Regions from separate parts of the Mesorhizobium sp. M0296 genome, predicted to be linked through region 4. Evidence: predicted binding sites of a transcription regulator. Region 4 holds the regulator's gene; each other region holds the start of a gene.

Region 1 (4,160 bases), on a different contig from region 4:
AGTTGAACTCTTGGCTGCCCTTGTCGTGCGGCGATGTGATGTCGAACAGCGCCCGCCAGACGTCGTTCCAGTCCTTGGGAACAAGCCAACTAAGGAAATCCAGTATGTGCGGCAGCCGATCGAAGAAATGTCCGGCATTGGCCTCGTCGGCGAACCACATGGCTGTGCACATGGCGACAAGCAGTGAGCCGATGCCGAGCGCCGTGTAGAACCGGCGCAAGGACGTCTGGCGTCGCCAGGCGTCTGCTGCCTGCCGGACCGCGTCTGAACGAATTGTAGCGGCGAAGGTCATACGGGATCACGAGCGGACAAAAAAAGGTGGCGACCGCATCGGCCCGAAAGTCGACTTTCGGAAAGCACGATGCGGCATCTAAGTGTTAGAGCGTACTTTGTGCGTCCAAGTGGACGCACGTCGCTCTACTGGACGCCGCCCTTTCCGCAATTGTCGTCAGCCGCCGATCGCGGCTTTGCGGGCTTCGACGATGACGCTGTAGAAGTCCGGCTTCACCGGAACGTAGCCGGTGAAATCGCCGCCTTCGATGGCCTCGAAGCAAGGCTTGTCCTTGGCCGGCAGGCTGGTGAAGAAGTTGGCGAGCTTGGCGCTCATATCGCCGCCGAGTGCGGTGCGCACGACCAGCGGGCCGTTCGGGATCGAGCCGGAGCGCCAGACTTCGACGAAATCGTTGGGGTCCACGGCGCCCTTGGCGACTTCCTTGTGGAAGGTGCCGGAGGTGTAGCCGTTCTTGAAGTCGCCGATGCCCGAGGAATCGTCAACCGCCACGTCGACCTTGCCGTCGCGAACCGCGAGAAGGTTGTTCTCGTGGCCGCCATTGAACTGAGTCGAGGCGAAGAAGGTTTCGTTCGAAGCGCCGGTGTCCTTCGGGATCTGGGTCAGCGGGATCAGGTAGCCGGAGGTCGAATCCGGGTCGGCATAGCCGAGCTTCTTGCCCTTGGCCGACTTGATGTCGGTGATGCCGGACGACTTCAGCGCAAGGCCGATCGAATAATAGCCGGTCGCGCCGTCGGTCTGCTGGGTGGTGAGGATCGGGGTCACGGCGTTCGGATCCTTGAGGTAGACGCTGGCATAGCCCGACGCGCCAAGCTCTGCGAAATCGAGCGTGCCGCCGAGCAGGCCCTGGATAACGCCGTCATAGTCGGCGGCCGGGAACAGCGAGACCTTCTCGAAGCCGAATTCGGACTTCAGGTGATCGGCGAGGCACTGAAAGTTGCGCAGCCGGTCCGCTTCGTTTTCACCGCCAAGGATGCCGATGCGGAATTCCTTGATATCCTGGGCGTGAGCGGCGCTTGCCGCGATGGCGAGCAATGAAACGGCGCCAAAAACCATCTTCCTGAACATTATCTCTCTCCTGTTGGTCCCGGCCTCGCGCCGGTAGCGTTCGAATTTTTTGACAGGTGCCTTTGACGCGGGCGGGCGATCAGGCCGTTCTCAATATCCCGGGAATGCGGGCTCGAGCGGTCCGGCGGATGCAGCGATTTTCTGTTTGATGGCGACACTGGTGGAGGTGATGGCCTCGGAGATTTCGCCGCCATTGCTGTCGGCGCCGTAGACCATGCGCACGGCCTCGCGGTTGAGGGCTTCAGGCGGGCCGTCGAAGACGACCTTGCCGGCGGCCATGCCGATGATGCGGTTGCAGTAGGTGCGGGCCGTATCCAGCGTATGCAGATTTGTGATGACGGTGATGCCCTCGCGCAAATTGATGTCCTGCAGCGAATCCATCACCACCTTGGCGTTGAGCGGATCGAGCGAGGCAATCGGCTCATCCGCCAGCAACACCTTCGGCTGCTGCATCATGGCGCGCGCAATCGCAACGCGCTGCTGCTGGCCGCCGGAAAGCGTGCCGGCCGGCTGCAGGGCGGTGCGGGCGATGTCGAGGCGCTCGAGGGCTGCAACCGCCTCGGCGCATTCACCGCGGGAGAACATGCCAAATAGGTTGGACACGGTCGAACGGTGATTGAGCCGGCCGAGCAGCACATTGGTCAGCACATCGAGGCGCGGCACCAGGTTGAACTGCTGGAAGATCATGGCGCAGTCGCGCTGCCAGCGTCGGAGCGGCGAGCCGCGCAGCCGGGAAATTTCGGCGCCGTCAAAAAAAATCGATCCTTGGCTCGGATCGATGAGGCGGTTGATCATGCGCAGAAGCGTCGATTTGCCGGCGCCGGAGCGACCGATGATGCCGACCATCTGACCGTGCGGAATCGAGATGTCGACATTGCTGACAGCGGTGTTCTTGCCGAACCGGCGGGTGACGCCGCGAATTTCGAGCGTTGCTGACATTTCTGGCGTTGCTGACATGGGTAAGTTCCAGTCCAGTCGCGGTTGAAGGTCTGTTAACCCTCGCTAGCGCAACGGCATGAACCTGCGGTGTCGGATTGATGTCAGTTTTGTTACTGCCCACAGGCGCGTTTGGCGCGAAGGCGAGTTGACCCAAACCGCTGCCGTCCGGGCGGCTTGGATGGGATCAGCCGAGGATCAGCAACTCCTCGAAATGCTCCATGTCCCTGAAGCGGCAAAAGGCAGGTGGCCGCAGCTCGATCACCGGAGCCTGGCGGGCAAACAGCGAGAGGCAATCGTCGAACAGATCTTGCCACTCGGACGCCCCTTCGTCCGCCAGACGCCGGATCTGGTAGGCGAACGTGATGTGGAAGACGTAAGTGTCGTGGTCGGGATGCCGGTATCCGAAAGGCGCCGACAAGGCATCGCGCCATGCGCGCAGGATATGCACGTCCTCATCGGTTGCGCCGGCAACGGTCAAGCCCGTCGGCACGACATCGACGACCTTGATCTTGAAGGCGCCGTAGCCTTCGAAGCCGTTCAGGCGTTCCTGATAGAGGCGGGTCATGTCGTCGATGCTGGTGTCGAGCGGCACATCCTCCGGCCAATAGGGAAGCCGGCGGCGGTATTCGATGATGCCCTGGAACAGCGTCATGTGCAGGCTGGAGACGGGCGTGAAGGCCAGCCCGTCGGCATCAGGCATGGCGCGCATGCGCTCACGCACGTCGATGATCACCGCTTCCGAAGCCGAGCCGTTGACGAGATGGCAGACGACCGTGTTGCCGGGCTCGTTGAGAAAATTACCAGAGGTGTCGTAGCGCCTGCCGAGATGCACCGGAGGGGTCGGGTTCGAGCCGGCAAAGAATCCGGCGAGCGAAGGTCTGACTGAAACAGGCATTGCGATCTCCAAAGGAAGGCCGCGTCCTGCCCCGACGATGTGTCAGGGACATGAAAACCGTGCCAAGAAGTAGAATATCAAAGGCATGATTCGCCAAGTGATGCTGCCGGGGTTTCCACATCATCAAGATTGAAATAAAGATTCAAACTCGTATCAAAGAGAGGCTTCCTAATTGCTACGTTGGCGCCAGTGGTTGCGACTGTATGCTGCAGGGGTAGTCGCTGCGATGAGTTTCACAGTGGCCCTGGTTTTGACGTCCATTATATCGGGTTGGTAGCTTGAACCATCCAATATCTGGATACTTGTACAATTATGGAAATGGGCGTGACGCGGCCATTATTCTAATGATTCTCATTTTTTTAATCGTTCTAGTTACGATAAATTTTGCAAATAAAGTTGAGGAAAAAACCAAATCGCTTATAGATATTGGTTATGACAAAAAATTTATAGAACTTATCAGGTTAAATTAGACTGGTGTTGCTATTCTTATTACGTTAGGATTTCTTTCTATTATTTTGGACATTTGCCTGAGCGGCTGACTTATTCAGGGCGTCAACCCCCATGCTTCTCCAAAAACTGATTGGCCTCCAGCTCGCGGAAATCGTCGAGCGCGGCGCGCAGCCTTGCATGGTCCCAGTCCCACCAGCCGAGCGCCTGGTAGCGCTCCGCGGTGCGGCGGTCGAAGCGTTCGCGGATCGGCTTGGCCGGTACGCCGGCGACGACGGTGTAGGGCGCGACGTCCTTCGACACCACCGCGCCGGCACCGACCGCCGCGCCATGGCCGACGGTGACGCCGGGCAGGATGGTCGAGCCGTGGCCGAGCCAGGTGTCGTGGCCGATGGTGACGCGTTTGGCGCGGCGCTTGGCGAAGAATTCGCTCTCGTGCTCGGCGTCGTCCCAATAATCCGAGGCGCGATAGGTGAAATGGTGCAGCGTCGGCCGCCAGGTCGGATGGTTGGTAGCGTTGAT
Region 2 (4,160 bases), on a different contig from region 4:
ATGGCCGGCAAATCGCCGAACAATGGCGCCAATTTCCCCTTGGTCGGCGGCAAGCGCGTCAACCATATGGACCTGTTCAAGCAATTGGGCGTCGAATGGAGAGGCTGCGTCGAAGCGCGGCCCGGAACCAACAATGTTTCCGACATTTCGCCCGACCAAAACAAACCGGACACCCTGTTCGTACCCTATTTCGCGCCGGACGATCCAGGTAACGCTAAAAATCCAACCAGCTCCTACGGCAATTCAGCGACCGGCTACAACAATTCCTATCTCGACGATACCGTTGTCACCATGCTTCCCGGCCTCACCAGCGACATGGCGAAGTACAGTGTTTCGACGATGAAGCTGATCAACGACAAGAGAGGCCCACTGACTATCGGCCCAAACCGGGCCTGTCCGACGCCGATAGTGCCGCTGACCGATGATTTCGACAAATTGCGGAAGGCCGTCGGTGAGATGATCGAATGGAACGGCTCGGGGACCAATGTTTCGGAAGGCTTGTCATGGGGGATGCGGGTGCTCTCGCCGGAAGCGCCTTACAGCGACGGCGCGCCGTTCAGGTCGTCAGGCACGACCAAAACGGTGCTGCTGCTCACCGACGGCGAGAATGTTGTCTATGGCGCGAAGGATACGCCACAGAAGTCGGACTATGGCTCCTACGGATTCCTGGCCTCGGGTCGGTTTGGATCCAGCGACCAGACCGCGGCTGCGCGCAATGTCGACGATTGGACAACCAATGTATGCAACCAATGTATGCAACACATTGAAGAAGCAGGACGTGCAGATATTCACAGTGCTGCTGCAGGCCGACACCGCAGCCAACCGCAAGCTCTACGAGGCCTGCGCATCGTCGCCGTCGGATTATTACCCGACCAACGACGTCAGTCAGCTCGAAAGCGTCTTCCTGAAAATCGGAAGCTCGATTTCGCAACTGCACTTGACGAACTGAACGACGTCGGCCGCTCTCCCGCCGCCGCTGCTCAACTCGTGTGTGCAGCCACTTTGCCTGTGGTTTCGGGGAAGAAATCGGGCGCGGCATGGCGCTTGCCGAACATCATGTCGTATTGCAGCAGACGGAAGTCGCGGATTGCCGGATCGATCTCTTTCTGACGCGACCAATCGGGGGTGGCGTCGCCCCCCGGTGCCAAAAGCAAATTGCGGTCGATAACGCGGTAGCGCTCTCGCAACTGTCCGAGGAAGCCGGTGTAATAGGGATGGCTGATGCCGGCTGTCTTCAGGATATGGTAGGGCAGGAAGGACGGGCTGACGGCGCCTAGATCCTCGGCCGGGCCGCTGCGATTCGACCAGACGATCAGCGGCGTCTGGTGGTGCAGCAGCATCTGGTCGGCCGCCTCCTTGCGCGGCGCAACATTGTCCTTCAGGAAGCCGGTCTCGACGTAGACCGGCCCAAGCGGCGGCAGATGGTCGCCGAAGAACGCGATGACGGTCGGCCGCTCGCGTTTCTTCGCCCATTCGATCAGCCGCTCGAGGCCGCGGTCCGCGTCGGAAGAGCCTTCGGCATAGCTCAACAGCGATTCACGGGCCCATTGGCTGATCGGCGCCTGCACCTTGTGGGTCGGATTGTTATAGCGATACGGCTCATACGGCCCGTGGTTCTGCAGGCTGACGGCGAAAAAGAACACCGGCTCGGCGCTGGTATCGGCTTCGTGGATGATCTCGTCGGTCATCGCAGCGTCCGACGCGAGCGGTCCGCGCTTCTGCATGGGCGGCAACGTCTCCTCGGACTTGAAGTCGTTGAAGCCGAAATCGGCATAGACGGCCCCCCGGTTCCAGAACCAATTGGTGCCGGGATGGATGGCGCGCGCCCGGTAGCCCTGACTTTTCAGGAAGGTCGCCAGCGAGGGAGTCGGTGTCCGCACATATTGCTGGTAGGGAATGCTGCCCGCCGGCAGGAAGGCGTTGGAAAAGCCGGTCAGGGCCTCGAACTCGATGTTGGCCGTCATGCCGCCGAACTCGGGCGAGAACATGTAACCCGTGCGCAGTGCCCGCACATTGGGGATCGGGTCGGGTGTGATGGTGACGCCAGGCAGCTTGGTCGGATCCCAGAAGGATTCGCTCATGACGACGATGATGTCGGGCTTCTCGGCAGGTACCGAGGCGGTCACCTGCGGTTTGCCGATCGCTTCGATCGCCTTGTCGGAATAGCCGGGCGGCGCCGAGACATGCGCCATCGGAACGTTAAGCGCGAAGGCGAGCGCAAAACCGTTTGAGGCATAGTTTTCCTTCTGGTCCCACATGATCGGGATGATCTGCAGCCGGTCGCGCGTCCACGAGAAAGTGGCATAGTCCATGATGGAAACGAAGAAGGCGATCAGCGGTACTGTCAGCGTCAGCCGGGCAAGGCGGCCCTTGTGGCTGAGCGCCGGAACGCGGCGGCGCCATAGCCGCCAGCCATAGACGAGCAGCGACAGCCCGCCGACGATGCCGATCGCCAGGGCAATGGCGGTTCCCGGGCGATCGCGTACCAGAAGCGGCATCAGTGCCACGATCTGCCGGGAATAAAGGAAATCGGTCGGATAGAGCGGATCGCCGAGATACAGCGACTTCTGGTGGCCGACGAACGCCAGCGACAATGTCAGCGGCGCGACGATCATCAGGCTCTGATGACTGCGGCCGAGCACGGCGTCGAGGCCGATGAGGATCAGCGCAAAAATGATGATCGTGGTCCAGCCGGGTTTGAAAGGCTGCAGAAAGAAATCAATGGTGCCGGCAAAGTTGCCGCGCACGATCAGTTCGATGGCAAACACAAGGATGGCCGCAGCCAGCAAGCTGATAAGGCCATAGCGGATGACAGGCCATTTGCGCGCCGGCAGATAGCCGGTCGACGGATCGCCTTCAAGAAACTGGGGCGCCGCCTCGGCTGCGCTCTGCTTGGTCTTTGCCACTTCAATAGTTCCCCGGCCCGCAACAAAAGCGTCACTCGATTGTCATCGAACTGTCACGCAAAGCCTAGCGCCTGTGGCGGAAATAAGAAGAGCCAGCAAACAAATCGTGAGCGGTTTTCATCATGAGTGATCGCCAAAAAGTCTGCCGAAACAGGCACTCGGCCGATATTACGCGATCAAGGTTGGACTTGACTTGGCCGCACGCCTTGCGTCACAGGCAACGTGAACCAGCAGCTGGGAGCCGCCGATGGCCATCGCATTCACCTTTCCGGGGCAGGGCAGCCAGGCTGTCGGCATGGGCAAGGACCTCGCCGATACCTTTGTGGAATCGCGGCGGATCTTCGAGGAAGTTGACGACGCGCTCGGCGAAAACCTATCGAAGCTGATCTGGGAAGGCCCGGAAGAGACGCTGACGCTGACCGCCAACGCCCAGCCGGCGCTGATGGCGGTGTCGCTTGCCGCAATCCGGGCGCTGGAGGCGCGCGGCTTCTCCCTGAACGGCAAGGTCACCTATGTCGCCGGCCACTCGCTCGGCGAATATTCGGCACTTGCGGCCGCAGGTTTCGTTTCGGTCGCCGACGCCGCCCGGCTGTTGCGCATCCGCGGCAATGCCATGCAGGCGGCTGTGCCGGCCGGCGAGGGCGCCATGGCGGCGATCATCGGGCTGGAACAGGCCGACGTCGAAGCCGCTTGCGCAGAGGCCGCCCAGGGCGCCGCCAAAGATCCCGCACAAGCCTTGGTTTGCCAGATCGCCAATGACAATGGCGGCGGCCAGCTGGTGATCTCCGGCGCCAGGCCAGCGGTCGAACTGGCGGCGAGGCTATGCACGGAGAAGGGCGCCAAGCGGGCGCTGATGCTGCAGGTCTCGGCGCCCTTCCATTCGGCATTGATGAAGCCTGCGGCCGAGATCATGCGGGAGGCGCTGGCCGCCGTGACGAAGAGTGCGCCGGTCGTGCCGCTGGTCTCCAATGTTACGGTGACCCCGACGAGCGATCCCGACGAGATCGCCCGCCGACTCGTCGAACAGGTGATCGGGCGCGTGCGCTGGCGCGAAACGGTGGAGTGGTTCGGCAGCAACGGCGTTGTGACGCTTTACGAAGTGGGCGCCGGCAAGGTGCTGTCGGGGCTGGCCCGCCGCATCAACCGCGACATTGCCACCAGCAGCATCGGATCGGCGGCGGAGGTCGAGACGGCACTTGCCGCCTTGGGTGACCACGCAGCTTGAATTCATCAGTGCTTGCCGCTACATGAATA
Region 3 (4,160 bases), on a different contig from region 4:
GGCGAAGGGAATGGCAGTTTTGCCGTTGGTTTCGATCCGCCACTCGACCTTGGGTCCAGCCGAATTGAGGCCGGAAAAGCTTTCCCAGACCGTGGTCATATCGCCAGGTGGAAAGCCGTAGAACAGCGATTCCCGCGCGTCGTCGTAGGAAACCAGCACCGGGTAGCCGCGGTAGCCCGAACAGGCGAGATCGGCCCAGTCGCCGTCGCCTTCCTCCGCTTGGGCATAGGTGACGCAGTCCTTCTCCCAATCGAGATCGGTATAGACGCTGGATATGTCGCCGGCCCGGGCCGCCTGGCAGAAACCGGCGAGGGCAAGCGGGATCAAGAGAGCGCGCATGGCGGAACAACTCAGTTCGGGGGGCGCAGCGTACCGTCAAATTTAGCAGCAGCCTAGAGGAAGTCAGGCTGCGCACAGTGGTCTGGTAAAACGGACCACTATTTCTTCAAGCTTGCCTCTATGAGAAGATCGGCGTTGCGGGCCACTGACTGCGCCGGTCCGCCGGCACCGAACAACTGACCGCTAATATAGGCGCCCTCGATCAGCAGCAGCAGCCCGTCGCCCAGCGTCTCGGCGTCGCCGGCGCCCATCGCCGCCGCCATGGCACGCAGGCGGCGGCGCAATTCCTGCTTGTTGGCCTCGCTCACGACGCGGGCCGGATGGCCATGTTCGGGATATTCGACCGCGGCATTGGTCATGCCGCAGCCACGATAATCGGGCCTTTGCGTACGCTTGCCGACACGCGTCAGGAAGGCGACGATCTGCGCGCGCGGATCGCCCGGATGGGCATTCACCGCCTCGTCGAAGCGCTCCCAGAATTCGAGGTCATAGTGCCGAAGGTAGGATGCGGCCAGCTCGTCCTTGGACGGAAAGCTGCGGTAGAGGCTGGGCTTGGTGACGCCGGCACGCCGCACGATCTCGTCGACGCCGATCGCCCTGATGCCTTGCCGGTAGAACAGATCGCGCGCCACCTGGAGAATCCGTTCGGCGGCGCGAGGCGGCGGTGCGTCATTGGCCTTGATCGTTGGTTCAATGCTTTTCATGCCTGGTCTGCCGATTAGCTGGTTGACAATGTTACCGGTCGGTACGTATGTTTCGCGCTCCTGCAACGTACCGGTCAGTAACATGATAACTCAATCCCGCCCGTTTGGCCAGCGCTACGCTTTCGTCGTGGTCGCCGTCATCTTCCTCTGCCTGCTGATCGCAGCGGGCCTGCGTTCGGCGCCGGCAGTCATGATGCTGCCGCTGGAGAACAGTTTCGGCTGGCGGCGCGACGTGGTGTCGCTGGCGGCGGCCACCGGCATCTTCCTCTATGGCCTGACCGGGCCGTTTGCCGCGGCGTTGATGGAGCGGATCGGGCTGCGCCGCACCTTGCTTGCCGCGCTGCTGTTGATGTCGGGATCGACCGCGCTCAGCCTGTTGATGACCAAACCGTGGCATCTGCTCCTCACCTGGGGCGTGTTTTCCGGCGTCAGCTCGGGCGCCGTCGCCACCGTGCTCGGCGCGACCATCGTCAACCGCTGGTTCAAGACCAATCGCGGCTTGGTGATGGGACTGATGTCGGCGTCCAGTGCCACCGGGCTGCTGGTCTTCCTGCCGCTGCTCGCCTCGCTCGCCCAGTCGGGCGGCTGGAGGCCGGTTGTCATCGCGGTCTCGGTTGCCACCGCCTGCCTGCTGCCGCTGGTCTGGCTGCTGGTGCCGGAGCGGCCGGCCTCCATCGGCATGGTGCGCTATGGCGCCGAGCTCGACGACGTGCCGCCGTCACCACCTGCCGCGCAAGGCAATTTCCTCGCGCATACGATGAGCACGCTGCGCCGCGCCGCCGGCACGCGCGTCTTCTGGTATCTGTTCGCCACTTTCTTCGTCTGCGGCTTCACCACCAACGGGTTGGTCGGCACGCACCTGATCGCCTTTTGCGGCGACATGGGCATAGGCGAAGTGCAAGCCGCCGGCCTGCTGTCGATGATGGGCATCTTCGATCTTATCGGCACGACGCTGTCGGGCTGGCTCACCGACCGTTTCGACCCGCGCAAGCTGCTCGGCGTCTATTACTGTATTCGCGGCCTGTCGCTGATCTATCTGCCCTATTCCGGCTTTTCGGCAACCAGCCTGATCATCTTCGCCGTGTTTTACGGACTGGACTGGATCGCCACGGTGCCGCCGACGCTCAGGCTTTCCAACGAGGCGTTCGGCGACCGCAGCGGACCGATCGTCTTCGGCTGGATCGTCGCCGGCCATCAGGTTGGCGCCGCGACAGCGGCCTTCTTCGGCGGCACCATGCGCGAGCTGCAAGGCAATTACGAGCTTGCCTTCCTGATCGCCGGTATGACGGCAATAGCCGCCGCCTGCATCTCGCTGCTGATCAATACCACCCGCCCGGCGTTTGATCCGGAACCGCAGGCGGCATAGGGCGCAATCGGCCGTGCTAATCTCCCCCCTTGAGGGGGAGATGGCCGCGAAGCGGCCAGAGGGGGTCGGTCCGACTGGGCTCGGCCCCTTATCGCCGATGCAGGAGGCCGGCGCTCCGCGCGAGACGACCCCCTTCTGTCGCCTTCGGCGACATCTCCCCCTCAACGAGGGAGATTCGCCAGCCTGTTCACTGTTATCAAACCTTCATCGTTTCGAAATGTGCCTGAAACATTGAAGCTGGAGCTTGGCGGCGACGTTCAATGCCATCCAGGAGACAGCCATGAACAAGATTTCGATGACGCGGCGCGCTTTCGTCACGTCGGCCAGCGCCGTTGGCCTGGTCGGCGCCTCGGGCCTCGCCCTTCCCTATTACTCGCGCGCCAATCAGCGCCCGGCGTTCACCCATGGCATCCAATCCGGCGACGTCGATGCCACCAGCGGCATGGTCTGGACACGCACCGACCGGCCGTCGCGCGTCATGTTCGAGGTGTCGTCGACCGAAAGCTTCACCAATGCCGTCCGCCTGGCGCCGCTCGATACCTCGCCGGCCAGCGATTATACGGTGAAGCGGCTGCTTACCGATCTCGCCTCCGACCAGGACATCTTCTACCGCATGGTCGCGGCCGATCTTGCCGACATCAACGCCGTTTCCGAGCCGGTCGTCGGCCGCTTCCGCACGGCACCTGCCTCGAAGCGCGACATTCGCTTTGCCTGGTCGGGCGACACCGCCGGCCAAGGCTGGGGCATCGACGAGACCGGCATGAAGACCTACGCCACCATTGCCAAGCACACGCCCGACTTCTTCCTGCATTCGGGCGATACGATCTATGCCGATGGTGCGATGAAGGACGAGGTCGACCTGCCCAACGGCGGCAAGTGGAAAAACAAAGTGCTGATCGACGAGAAGCGCAGGGTTGCCGAGACGTTGGACGAATACCGGGCGCAGTGGAAATACAACATGATGGACAGGCATGTGCTGGCGCTCAGCGCCATCTGTCCGACCTTCTATCAGTGGGATGACCACGAGGTGCTGAACAACTGGTCGGACTCGAAGGACCTGAGCGCCGACGATCGCTACACTGAAAAATCCATCCATGTGCTGGCGGCACGTGCGGCGCGCGCCTTCCACGAAATGACGACGATCCGTTACGAGCCGTCGGAGCCCGGCCGCGTCTACCGCAAGATCGCCTATGGTCCGCTGCTCGACGTGTTCTTCCTCGACATGCGTTCCTACCGCGGCCCCAACGGTTCGGATATGCAGGAGACGATGACGCCGCAATCGCGCATCCTCGGTGAACAGCAGATCAAGTGGCTGAAGCGTGAACTGGCGAATTCCAACGCAACCTGGAAAATCATCGCCGCCGACATGCCGCTCGGCCTCGTCGTCTGGAACGACGGCACCAAGAAGGTAGGGGCCGAGGCGGTCAGCAATGGCGACAATGGCCCGGCCAAAGGGCGTGAGCTGGAAATTGCCGACCTTCTTCGCTACATAAAGAATGCGGGTATCAGCAACACTGTCTGGCTGACCGCAGACGTGCATTACACAGCCGCGCATTACTACAATCCGGACAAGGCGCAGTTCCAGGACTTCAATCCGTTTTGGGAATTCGTTTCGGGTCCGATCCATTCCGGCACGTTCGGGCCTAATGGTTTCGATATGACATTCGGCCCGGAGCTGAAGTTCATAAAGGCACCAACTGCCGAACAGGGTCAAAACCTGCCGCCTTCGGCCGGCCTGCAGTTCTTCGGGC
Region 4 (4,160 bases):
GAAATCGACGCTGCTGCGTGTGTTCAACCGCATCTATGAGCTCTACCCAAAACAGACGGCCGAGGGCCAGGTGCTGCTCGACGGCAAGAACATTCTCGACCGGTCGCAGGATCTCAACCTCCTCAGGACCAAGATCGGCATGGTGTTCCAGAAGCCGACGCCGTTCCCGATGTCGATCTACGAGAACATCGCCTTCGGCGTCAGGCTCTACGAGAACCTCGGCAAGTCCGAGATGGACGGCCGCGTCGAACAGGCGTTGAAGCGCGCCGCGCTGTGGAGCGAGGTCAAGGACAAGCTCAACGCCAGCGGCTTGAGCCTGTCCGGCGGCCAGCAGCAGCGGCTCTGTATCGCCCGCACGGTGGCGGTGAAGCCGGAAGTCATTCTGCTCGACGAACCGGCTTCGGCCCTCGACCCGTTGTCGACCGCCAAGATCGAGGAACTGATCGACGAGTTGCAAGCCGACTACACGATCGTCATCGTCACCCACAACATGCAGCAGGCGGCGCGCGTGTCGCGCCAGACCGCCTTCATGTATCTGGGTGAGCTGGTCGAGTTCGACCGGACCGAGAAGATCTTCACGTCGCCCCGCGAGAAGCGCACGCAGGACTACATCACTGGCCGCTTCGGCTGAGCCGTTCCGATCATGCATATGAGGACAGGACCATGGGCGAACACACAGTCGCTTCTTTCGACGAGGATCTCGAGCAGATCAGCAAGCTGATCCGCGACATGGCCGACCTCGCCGGTTCGATGGTCGGCGGGGCGACCAAGGCCCTGTTGAATTCCGACAACGTGCTGGCGCAACGCGTCGTTTCCGACGACGCCATCATGGATGCGCGTCAACGCGAACTGGACGACCGCGCCATCACCCTCATCGCCAAACGCCAGCCGATGGCCCACGATCTTCGCCATGTGGTCGGAGCGATCCGCATGGCGGGCGACCTCGAACGCATCGGCGACCTTGCCAAGAATATCGCCAAGCGCGTGAGTGCGGTCGGCCTCAGCGCCACGCCGCGGGACCTGTCGCATTCCATCGACGCGATGGCGCAACTGGTTCTCATCCAGGTGCAGGGTGTCATCGAGGAATATGCTGCAGGCGATGCGGCCGCGTTGGCCAAGCTGCGTGCCGCCGACGAGCGCATCGACGTCAAATACACGTCCGTGTTCCGCGAGCTCTTGACCTACATGATGGAAGATCCGCGCAACATCACCGCTTGCACGCACCTGCTGTTCTGCGCCAAGAATCTGGAGCGGATCGGCGACCATGTCACCAACATCGCCGAAAATGCGTATTATGTGCTGACCGGCGAGCAATTGCCGGTCAATCGTCCGAAGCAGGACGAAACGACAATGTCCGCACCGGTGACATGATGGGGGTGCCCAGCCGATGATCGCACCACGCATAATGGTGGTGGAGGACGAGGAGCCGTTGGGTGTGCTGCTCCGCTACAATCTCGAATCCGAAGGCTACCAGGTCGAGGTGGTGACACGCGGCGACGAAGCCGAGATCCGTTTGCAGGAGAATGTGCCCGACCTTTTGGTGCTCGACTGGATGATACCAGCGGTTTCCGGCATCGAGCTCTGTCGTCGGTTGCGGGTGCGCCCCGAAACCGAGCGGCTGCCGATCATCATGCTGACCGCGCGCGGCGAGGAGAGCGACCGGGTGCGCGGTCTTTCGACCGGCGCCGACGACTATCTGGTCAAACCGTTTTCGACACCAGAATTCATGGCCAGGGTCAAGGCGCTGCTACGGCGCGCCAAGCCGGAAGTGCTGTCCAGCGTGCTGAAGGTCGGCGACATCGTGCTCGATCGCGAATCGCACAGGGTCTATCGCAAGAAGAGCGAAATCAGGCTCGGGCCGACCGAATTCCGGCTGCTCGAGTTCATGATGCGGCATCCGGGCCGTGTCTTCTCGCGCAGCCAGTTACTCGATAATGTCTGGGGCGAGACAATCTACATCGACGAACGCACCGTCGACGTGCATGTCGGGCGGCTGCGCAAAGCCGTCAACAACGGCCGGATGCCGGATGTCATCCGCACCATCCGCGGTGCCGGCTATGCGATCAGGGAAGATTGACCCGCCTGGTCATGCTACGTTCTTTCTGACGCTGGGCCTCATTTGCGCGCCCGGCGCGAAAATCTCCTGGTCGACGAAGCTTAACGCCCGCATCGCGCAGCCTTCGCGGATCAGCGGCAATTCGTTCGGCTCTGTATCGAAGGAGATCGAGCCTGAATGCTGGCCGCCGGCGGTCTGGGCGATTGCCTTCCGCAAGGCCGGCTCGATCAGATCGAAGGCGGCGGCACTGGCGCCGACCATCGCGACCGGTGCCGGATCGATCAGCGCGAACAGCGAGCCGAGACCGAAACCCAGCGCTTCGCCGGCCTTGCGGTAGGCCTCGCGTTCCGGCCCATCTTTCTCGCGCGCCCGGGCCGCCAGTGCTCGCATGTCGGCGTCGCTGACGTCGGCGACCGGTTCGCTGTCTTCGCTCATCTGCCTGGCGTTGCGCCAGATGGCGTAGTTGCCGGCATACGCCTCGATGCAGCCGCGCCGCCCGCAACGGCAGAGCGCGCCGCCCGGACGATGGATCATGTGGCCAAATTCGCCGCCCGAGGAATGCGTCCCGGTGAACAGTTCGCCCTTCAGCACCAGCCCCATGCCGATGCCATGCGAAAGCAGGATGGCGATGAAGTCGTCGCGATAGCGATCCGGATTGCGCCAGCGCAAAGCCACCGCCATCATGTTGCAGTCGTTCTCCACCGTTGCCGGGATGCCGAATTCGCCCTCCAGCATGTCGGCAAAGGCGATGTCGGTCTGCGGCGTGATCGGCGACCACAGCATGGCGCGTGCAGGGGAGTCGGTAATGCCCTGAATCGCCAGGGCGATGCGGGCGACACTGCGGACGTCAAGGTCTGGATCCTGCAGCCGGCGCCGGACGATGGCCATGCATTCACGGATCAGCTCGTCGCGCGGCATGGTCAGCGTGTCCAGCCGGCGCTGTTCCTCGGCGACCACCTGTCCCGTATAGTCGATAATGGCGGCCGACAGGAAATTCAGCGACAACACCACGGTCAGCACCGCCGCCGCTTCCGGATTGAGGGCGAGGCCGACCTGCGGACGACCGCGTTTCAACGAAACGGGCTCACTTGCCTTGCTCTCGGCGAGGATGCCTTCCCGTATCAGGTCGGAAGAGATCGCCGATATGGTCGAATGACTGAGGCCGGTGGTAGCTGCGATCTCAGTACGCGATGGCTGGCCGGCCCGGCGCACCGCCGAGATCACCATCGCCCGGTTGCGCCGGCGCAAATCGTCATGGCGGATTCCGACCGACATTGTTTTGCTTTCCTCCCGGTTGCCGCGGCCGCTCATGAACCGGAAGCCGTCGGTAATGTCCGACAAATAGTGTCGGATGCAGGCAAATAGTGTCAGATGCAGGTGGCGCTGTCATCGTTTATTCCGACGCTCGAAAAAACTCGCAGACTCATCAAAATCCATCAGAATCGATGTTGACAGCAGCCGGAGATCGGGCCAGTATTTTTTCGAGGCTCGAAAAAATTAGAGCTTCTAAGCTGGTCTTTGAGCCAATTGGTCACGCCGTACGCGGCGCAGGGAGGATATGATGAAGAAATTCACGACCGCCATTCTGGCGGGTGTCGCCATGACGCTGGCGCTGGCGTCGGTGGCGCAGGCTAAAGACAAGGTCATCGGCGTTTCCTGGTCGAACTTCCAGGAAGAGCGCTGGAAGACCGACGAGGCCGCAATGAAGGCGGCCATCGAGGCCGCAGGCGACAAGTATATTTCCGCCGACGCACAGTCCAACCCCGGCAAGCAGCTCACCGACGTCGAGAGCCTGATCTCGCAGGGCGCCAACGCACTGATCATCCTGGCGCAGGACGCCTCGGCCATCGGGCCGGCCGTGCAGAAGGCACTGGACGAAGGCATCCCGGTCGTCGGCTATGACCGGCTGATCGAGAACAAGGACGTGTTCTATCTGACCTTCGACAACAAGGAAGTCGGCCGCATGCAGGCCCGCGAAGTCTTCAAGGTGAAGCCGGAAGGCAACTACGTCTTCATCAAGGGTTCGGGTTCCGATCCGAATGCCGATTTCCTGTTTGCCGGTTCGATGGAGGTGCTGAAGGAGGCCATCGACGGCGGCAAGATC

The links. Region 4 encodes PhoB, which activates phosphate uptake and scavenging genes when phosphate is short. Its sites were predicted from a motif close to TGTCATNNANCTGTCAT; they were not measured.
Region 1: a site for PhoB is predicted at 2,384-2,400, ahead of phnC (phosphonate ABC transporter ATP-binding protein). Genes of this name have one in related genera too.
Region 2: a site for PhoB is predicted at 2,947-2,963, ahead of NKI97_RS31415 (LTA synthase family protein). Genes of this name have one in related genera too.
Region 3: a site for PhoB is predicted at 2,601-2,617, ahead of NKI97_RS04665 (alkaline phosphatase D family protein). Genes of this name have one in related genera too.

Annotation. Positions count from the first base shown of each region.
Region 1 is NZ_JAMYRZ010000001.1:221,919-226,078, forward strand. Features, by position in the region: gene phnE (phosphonate ABC transporter, permease protein PhnE) at 1-292, opposite strand, end outside; gene phnD (phosphonate ABC transporter substrate-binding protein) at 449-1,357, opposite strand; gene phnC (phosphonate ABC transporter ATP-binding protein) at 1,448-2,314, opposite strand; gene NKI97_RS01130 (DUF1868 domain-containing protein) at 2,481-3,191, opposite strand; gene NKI97_RS01135 (DapH/DapD/GlmU-related protein) at 3,744-4,160, opposite strand, start outside.
Region 2 is NZ_JAMYRZ010000052.1:13,789-17,948, forward strand. Features, by position in the region: gene NKI97_RS31415 (LTA synthase family protein) at 981-2,906, opposite strand; gene fabD (ACP S-malonyltransferase) at 3,154-4,131, shown strand.
Region 3 is NZ_JAMYRZ010000003.1:91,234-95,393, forward strand. Features, by position in the region: gene NKI97_RS04650 (hypothetical protein) at 1-339, opposite strand, end outside; gene NKI97_RS04655 (TetR/AcrR family transcriptional regulator) at 438-1,043, opposite strand; gene NKI97_RS04660 (MFS transporter) at 1,126-2,409, shown strand; gene NKI97_RS04665 (alkaline phosphatase D family protein) at 2,690-4,160, shown strand, end outside.
Region 4 is NZ_JAMYRZ010000042.1:28,995-33,154, forward strand. Features, by position in the region: gene pstB (phosphate ABC transporter ATP-binding protein PstB) at 1-631, shown strand, start outside; gene phoU (phosphate signaling complex protein PhoU) at 664-1,371, shown strand; gene phoB (phosphate regulon transcriptional regulator PhoB) at 1,388-2,077, shown strand; gene NKI97_RS29180 (ROK family protein) at 2,087-3,331, opposite strand; gene xylF (D-xylose ABC transporter substrate-binding protein) at 3,618-4,160, shown strand, end outside.